Linked DNA regions of Chlorobaculum tepidum TLS. Each later gene encodes a partner of the first gene's protein in a complex. Links are inferred from orthologs where the notes say so. Each region holds a gene or a part of one and is shown on either strand. Other genes may lie near its edges.

Region 1 (3,033 bases):
AACGATGTGGCAGAGCGCCGCTCAAAGAGCTTGAAAGAGGTATTTGAAAGCTAAAAAGGAGATAAGGTGATCATGAGCGAGAAAATGATAAAGGTTACCCAAGTGCGCAGCGTTATCGGCGGCACCAAGAAGCAGAAAGACACGATCAAGGCTCTCGGTCTGGGAAGGCCGAACCACAAGGTCGAAATCAAGGACAACGCCTGCACGAGAGGTCAGATTCGCGTCGTCCAGCACCTTGTCAAGGTTGAAGAGCTTTAACAGAATCAATAAAGACAGTCGGGAATCAAAGCAATGGATTTAAGTTCACTCCGCCCTGCCAAAGGTGCAGTCAAAGCAAGAAAAAGGGTCGGTCGCGGCCCCGGTTCAGGTAATGGTACGACAGCGGGCAAGGGCAACAAGGGTCAGCAGTCGCGCAGCGGCTACCAGCGTCCGGTCATCGAGGGCGGTCAGATGCCGATCTACCGCAGACTTCCGAAATTCGGTTTCACTCCTCCCAACCAGAAGGCTGTGGCTTGCGTCAACGTCGCCCAGATCCAGATGTGGATCGAGAAAGGGCTTGTTGGCGAAGAGATCAGCGTGCTCGATCTCAAGCACCTCTGCAACGCCAGCAACCAGGAGTATTTCAAGGTACTCGGCAACGGTGAGCTTACTTCCACAGTGACCATCACGGCACACTTCTTCAGCAAGAGTGCCGAAGAGAAGATCGCCAAGGCTGGCGGCAAGATCGTCAAGGCGTATCGCACCCTCGAAGAGGCTGCCAAGGTTAACGGTCTGCCGTTTGAAGAGGCTCTTTTGACTCCTAAAGCCAAAGTTGTCAAGGTCAAGAAAGAGAAGAAATCGGTCAAGTCTTGAATCAGGGAATGAGCTGCCATGAAGCTTACTGAGAGTATCAGGAATATCAATAAAATCCCGGAGTTAAGGCAGCGTATACTGTATACCCTCCTGCTTCTGTTTGTTTACAGGCTGGGATCGCATATCACCATCCCAGGGGTTGACGCCTCTGCGGTAGCGAGCGCAACCACCTCTCATTCCAACGACCTGTTCGGTCTGTTTGACCTGTTTGTCGGAGGCGCGTTCGCTCGCGCCTCGATCTTTTCTCTTGGCATCATGCCGTACATCTCGGCCTCCATCATCATCCAGTTGCTTGGCGCGGTGACTCCTTATGTGCAGAAGCTCCAGAAAGAGGGTGAGGAGGGACGCCAGAAGATCAACCAGTATACTCGCTACGGCACTATTCTTATAGCGCTGCTGCAGGCGTGGGGCGTGAGTGTCAACCTTTCAAGCCCATCATCGTTCGGCAAGGTGGTTGTGCCCGATCCGGGTTTTTTCTTTACCATCACTGCGGTCATTATTCTCACTGCCAGCACCGTGTTTGTCATGTGGCTTGGCGAGCTGATCACGGAACGGGGGATCGGAAACGGCATATCGCTTATCATCATGATCGGTATTCTGGCAAGGTTCCCGGCCTCGCTGGTTGCTGAAGCCCAGTCGGTTTCGTTTGGCAGCAAGAACTGGATCGTCGAGATTGTTATCATGGCGTTGATGGTAGCCATTGTGGCTATCGTCGTCATCTTGACCGTCGCCACGAGAAGGATCCCCGTACAGCACGCCAAACGCGTCGTGGGCCGCAAGGTTTATGGTGGCGGTACGCAGTACATCCCGATAAAGATCAACACGGCTGGCGTCATGCCGATCATTTTCGCCCAGTCGATCATGTTTCTTCCGAGCACTTTCCTTTCATTTTTCCCAGAGAGCGAGGCGATGCAGAAAGTCGCTGCGGCGTTCGCTTACGACTCGTGGTTTTACGCGGTCGTGTTCGGTCTGATGATCGTCTTCTTCACCTATTTCTATACGGCCATCGCCTTTAACCCGAAAGAGGTTGCCGACACGATGCGCCGTCAGGGCGGCTTCATTCCGGGCGTTCGTCCGGGCAAGAACACCGAGGAGTTCATCGACAACATCCTGACCCGGATCACGCTTCCGGGGGCCATTGCGCTTGCTGTAATCGCAATTTTACCGACTTTTCTGACCAAGTTTGTCAACGTGACTCCAGGCTTCGCCAACTTCTTCGGCGGTACCAGTCTGCTCATCGTCGTCAGCGTGGGACTCGATACGCTTCAGCAGGTCGAGAGCCACTTGATGATGCGTCATTACGACGGATTCATGAAGACGGCCAAGGCGCGCGGACGCCGGTAAGCAAGAGACGGGACATGATCACCATCAAGAGCGAACGGGAAATAGAACTGATGCGGGAGGCTGGAAGACTGGTCGCCCGCGTGCTTGACATGCTGGAGAACGAGATTAGGCCCGGCATTTCAACCAAGCGCCTTGACGAGCTTGCCGAACAGTTCATCAGAGATCATAACGCTGTGCCGAGTTTTCTGAATTACGTTCCGAAAGGCGAGTCTGGCGTGACGCCTTATCCGGCGACGCTTTGCGTGTCGATCAATGAGGAGGTTGTTCACGGTGTGCCGAGCACGAAGCGCATTATTCACGAGGGCGAAATCGTCTCGGTCGATTGCGGAGTATACAAGAGCGGTTATCATGGAGATTCAGCGCGGACGTACATTATCGGCGAGGTCGATCCTGCGGTGCGGCAACTGGTTGATGTTACTCGTGAGTGTCTTGATCTTGGCATCGAGCAGGCTGTCGAGGGAAACCGTCTGCATGATATTTCGGCAGCGATTGAAAAGCATGCTCGCTCATTTGGCTACAGTGTGATCGAGAATATGGTTGGCCATGGCATCGGCAGCGAGTTGCATGAAGAACCGGCAGTACCGAATTATGGAAGACCGCATACCGGGGTGAAGCTTCGTTCCGGTATGACGCTGGCCATTGAGCCGATGATCGCGCTCGGTCGTTCCCGTCGTGCGGTCAGCAAGCGGGGTGCCTGGGCCGCGGTGACCGAGGATGGAAGCTATTCAGCCCATTTTGAGCATACCATCGCCATCGGGAAAGCTCAGGCGGAAATCCTGACGAAGTAACGCAGGCAGGGCAAGCATCACAATCATAGTATAACGATCAGAAAGCGGA
Region 2 (3,704 bases), 890 kb from region 1 along the record:
ACGTGCCTGCAACGGGCTTGCGGGCAGAACTGACAGCAGCAGAAAAAGAGCCAGAAGCGGCACACGAAGAGCTTGTTTGTCTGTCATGGCAAAGTGGATTCAGGCTTATCTTTTTGAATTTTAATATAACGCAAACAAAAGCCTGTTTCACGCTTCCGGTCAACACAGATCAGGAAATGCTGTTTGACCAATCAAATTCGCAAGGGCAGCTCACAACGCTCTCCTGTATCCCCATCGTTGAGTCATCTCTTCCCGGGCGAGAAGGGCTGTCAGCGCGGCTTAACCGGAAAACATGTTTTTTTCGGCAGTTGTTTTTTCAGCGTGCTAAATTCGGTACTTTATGGTTCATTGGAAAGTGCGCCTTGTGCCGCCGGAACAGTTACGAAACATCGAGAAATCAAGGGTTACATGCTCAAAATTATTGCAAAGATTTTTGGATCGAAGCACGAAAAAGACATCAAGAAAATCCAGCCGATCGTCGATAGAATCAATGAGATTTATGGTACGCTCAACGCTCTGCCGGACGAAGCATTTCGCAACAAAGGAGTTGAGCTGCGCAAAAAGGTGCGTGACAAGCTCATCCCGTTTGAAACAAAAATAAAAGAGACCGAGCACAAGCTCGAGCGTCCGGACATGAGCCACGAGGAGCACGAGAAGCTGAACATTGAGCTCGAACAGCTCCGCAACAAATATGAAGAGGCCACGGCAGCCATTCTCGACGAGGTGCTTCCAGAAACGTTCGCTCTGGTGAAGGAGACTTGCCGTCGCCTGAAGGGTCACACCTACACAGTGATGGGTCACGAAATGGTGTGGGACATGGTGCCTTACGACGTGCAGCTCATCGGCGGTATCGTACTGCATCAGGGCAAAATCGCGGAGATGGCTACCGGTGAAGGCAAAACGCTGGTCTCCACCCTGCCGGTCTTCCTGAATGCCCTGACCGGGCGCGGCGTGCATGTAGTGACGGTCAACGAGTACCTGGCCCAGCGCGACATGGAGTGGATGCGACCGGTTTACGAATATCACGGACTCTCGACCGGCGTAATCCTTGCGGGCCTCTACTCCAACCAGCGACGCAACGCGTACCTTTGCGACATCACGTGGGGCACCAACAGCGAGTTCGGCTTCGACTACCTGCGCGACAACATGGCAGGCTCCGAGGAGGAGATGGTGCAGCGCGACTTCTACTTTGCCATCGTTGACGAAGTGGACAGCGTGCTGATCGACGAAGCCCGCACGCCGCTGATCATCTCCGGCCCTGTCCCCAACTCCGATACCGACACCAAATACCGCGAAATCAAGCCCTGGATCGAACAGCTCGTGCGAGCGCAGCAGAACCTCGTGGCTACCCTCCTGGATCAGGCTGAAAAAACCCTGAAAGAGAAACCGAACGATTTCGATGCCGGTCTGGCGCTGTTACGTGTCAAGCGCGGCCAGCCGAAAAACAAGCGCTTCATCAAGATGCTCTCACAGCCCGGCATCGGCAAGCTCGTCCAGTCGGTCGAAAACGAATACCTGAAGGACAACTCATCCCGCATGCACGAAGTGGACGACGAACTCTTCTATGCGGTGGATGAAAAAGCCAACACGATTGACCTCACCGAAAAGGGGCGCGAGTTTCTGGGCAAGCTGAGCCATCAGGATCAGGATCTCTTCCTCCTGCCCGACGTGGGCAGCGAAATCGCGGCGATCGAAGCTGACAAAAATCTCCAGCCGACCGACAAAATCCGCAAAAAGGACGAGGTCTATCGCCTCTACTCCGAACGCTCGGACAGCCTTCACACCATCGGACAGCTCCTCAAAGCCTACACGCTTTTCGCAAAAGATGACGAGTACGTGGTGCAAAATGGGCAGGTGATGATCGTGGACGAGTTCACTGGTCGCGTGCTCGCCGGACGCCGTTACAGCGACGGATTGCATCAGGCCATCGAGGCCAAGGAGAATGTCAAGATCGAGGGCGAAACGCAGACGATGGCCACAATCACCATCCAGAACTACTTCCGCCTCTACAGCAAGCTGGCTGGCATGACCGGTACGGCAGAGACCGAGGCTTCGGAGTTCTTTGAAATCTACAAGCTCGACGTGGTGGTCATTCCAACCAACCACCCGATTGCGCGCCACGACCAGGACGACCTTGTCTACAAGACACGCCGCGAGAAGTACAACGCCATTGTCAACAAGGTGCAGGAACTGAATGCCAAGGGTCAGCCGGTACTGGTCGGCACGGCGAGCGTCGAGGTCTCGGAGACGCTGTCGAGAATGCTGCGTGCCAAGCGCATCCAGCACAACGTGCTCAATGCCAAGCAGCACGCCCGCGAAGCGGAAATCGTTGCGATGGCCGGCCAGAAGGGCGCGGTGACTATAGCCACCAACATGGCCGGACGAGGCACCGACATCAAGCTCGGCCCTGGAGTGCGCGAGATGGGTGGTCTCTTCATTCTCGGCTCGGAACGGCATGAATCGCGCCGCATCGACCGCCAGCTTCGCGGACGCGCCGGACGCCAGGGCGACCCCGGTGAATCGATCTTCTACGTCTCGCTCGAAGACGACCTGATGCGCCTGTTCGGCTCGGATCGCGTTATTGCGGTGATGGACAAGCTGGGCCACGAAGAGGGCGATGTGATCGAGCACTCGATGATCACCAAATCGATCGAGCGCGCGCAGAAGAAGGTTGAAGAGCAGAACTTCGCCATCCGCAAGCGCCTGCTTGAATATGACGATGTCATGAACCAGCAGCGCGAGGTGATCTACACCCGCCGCCGCAAGGCGCTCAAGATGGGACGTCTGAAGAACGACATCATGGATCTTTTGCAGGACTATTGCTACACCGTGGCCAAGAAGTTCCACGAGTCGAACGATCCTGCGGGGCTGGAAGAGCAGGTGTTGCGCGAGCTTTCTGTCGAGTTCCACGTCGAGGCGTCAGCCTTCGAGCGCGAGCCGTTCGAGCAGACCGCCGAAGCGCTTTACAAAGCCGCCAGCGAATTCTACCACCGCAAGGAAAACTCGCTCCCTGACGAGATCATGCAGCAAATCGAAAAGTATGCCGTCCTGTCGGTGATCGACCAGAAGTGGCGCGAACACCTGCGCGAAATCGACAGTTTGCGCGAGGGCATCAACCTGCGCGCCTACGGCCAGAAAGATCCGCTACTCGAATACAAGCAGGAGGCCTACAAACTCTTCGTCGAACTGCTGCGGGAAATCGAGCACGAAACCCTGTCGGTGGCATTCAGGCTCTTCCCGGTCTCGCAGGATGAGTCGGAGGAGATCGAAGCTCGACAGCGTCGGCAGGCAGTGCGCCAGGAACGCCTCGTGGCGCAGCACGCCGAAGCAGAGAGCACCTACAAAATCGCCGCGGATGGCGGAATGAACGCTACGCTCTGGATGCCCGGCGACGAGATCGTCGTTCAGCAACCGGTGCGAACCGAAAAAAAACCGGGCCGTAACGACGACTGCCCCTGCGGCAGCGGCAAGAAATACAAAAACTGCTGCGGCGCAAATGAGTAACCTTGCAGGGGCGGGTCTTGTGCCCGCCCTGTTTTGTGGACGATGTAGACAATGAGTTTTATTTTCAACCCTGTTTGGCCTACACGTCCTGTTCGACCTGTTAGACCTATAAAAATTTCCACCATACCATGAGCACCGAACCTGAAGTGAACCTGAAGCTGGCCCAGGAGCATGGCCTGAACGAAGAGGAGTACGCTAAG

Evidence for each region. The genes of interacting proteins can lie anywhere in the genome.
Region 2: the proteins of secY (region 1) and secA are in contact, whole or in part, in a crystal structure (PDB 3DIN), measured with the Thermotoga maritima proteins. The link is inferred for Chlorobaculum tepidum TLS from one-to-one orthologs. Residues at the interface, in WP_004081795.1 of Thermotoga maritima: Glu108, Gly109, Glu110, Glu111, Ala236, Glu237, Arg238, Arg239, Ile240, Thr241, Ile242, Gln243, Tyr244, Ala245, Arg246, Arg247, Val248, Thr249, Gly250, Arg251, Arg252, Val253, Tyr254, Gly256, Ala257, Ser258, Thr259, Tyr260, Leu261, Pro262; in WP_004082002.1 of Thermotoga maritima: Glu261, Ala262, Arg263, Lys300, Ala301, Arg302, Thr303, Ile304, Ile305, Leu323, Tyr324, Asp325, Pro326, Val329, Ser330, Tyr333, Ile336, Lys340, Phe345, Val349, Glu363, Phe364, Tyr374, Ser375, Gly376, Gly377, Glu393, Ile395, Thr482, Ser483.

Annotation. Positions count from the first base shown.
Region 1 is NC_002932.3:2,052,712-2,055,744, reverse strand. The notes cover bases 72-3,033. They hold secY (preprotein translocase subunit SecY), read left to right. Parts: upstream 72-870; coding sequence 871-2,196; downstream 2,197-3,033. Other genes in these bases: map (type I methionyl aminopeptidase), read left to right, coding at 2,211-2,984; rplO (50S ribosomal protein L15), read left to right, coding at 292-852; rpmD (50S ribosomal protein L30), read left to right, coding at 73-258. Outside these bases: rpsE (30S ribosomal protein S5), read left to right, coding at 1-54. UniProt on the Escherichia coli protein: The central subunit of the protein translocation channel SecYEG. Consists of two halves formed by TMs 1-5 and 6-10.
Region 2 is NC_002932.3:1,161,226-1,164,929, forward strand. What follows is about bases 72-3,704. They hold secA (preprotein translocase subunit SecA), read left to right. Parts: upstream 72-408; coding sequence 409-3,504; downstream 3,505-3,704. Other genes in these bases: AYT24_RS05600 (hypothetical protein), read right to left, coding at 72-87; purL (phosphoribosylformylglycinamidine synthase subunit PurL), read left to right, coding at 3,633-3,704. In the rest of the region: more of AYT24_RS05600, read right to left, coding at 1-71. UniProt on the Escherichia coli protein: Required for protein export, interacts with the SecYEG preprotein conducting channel.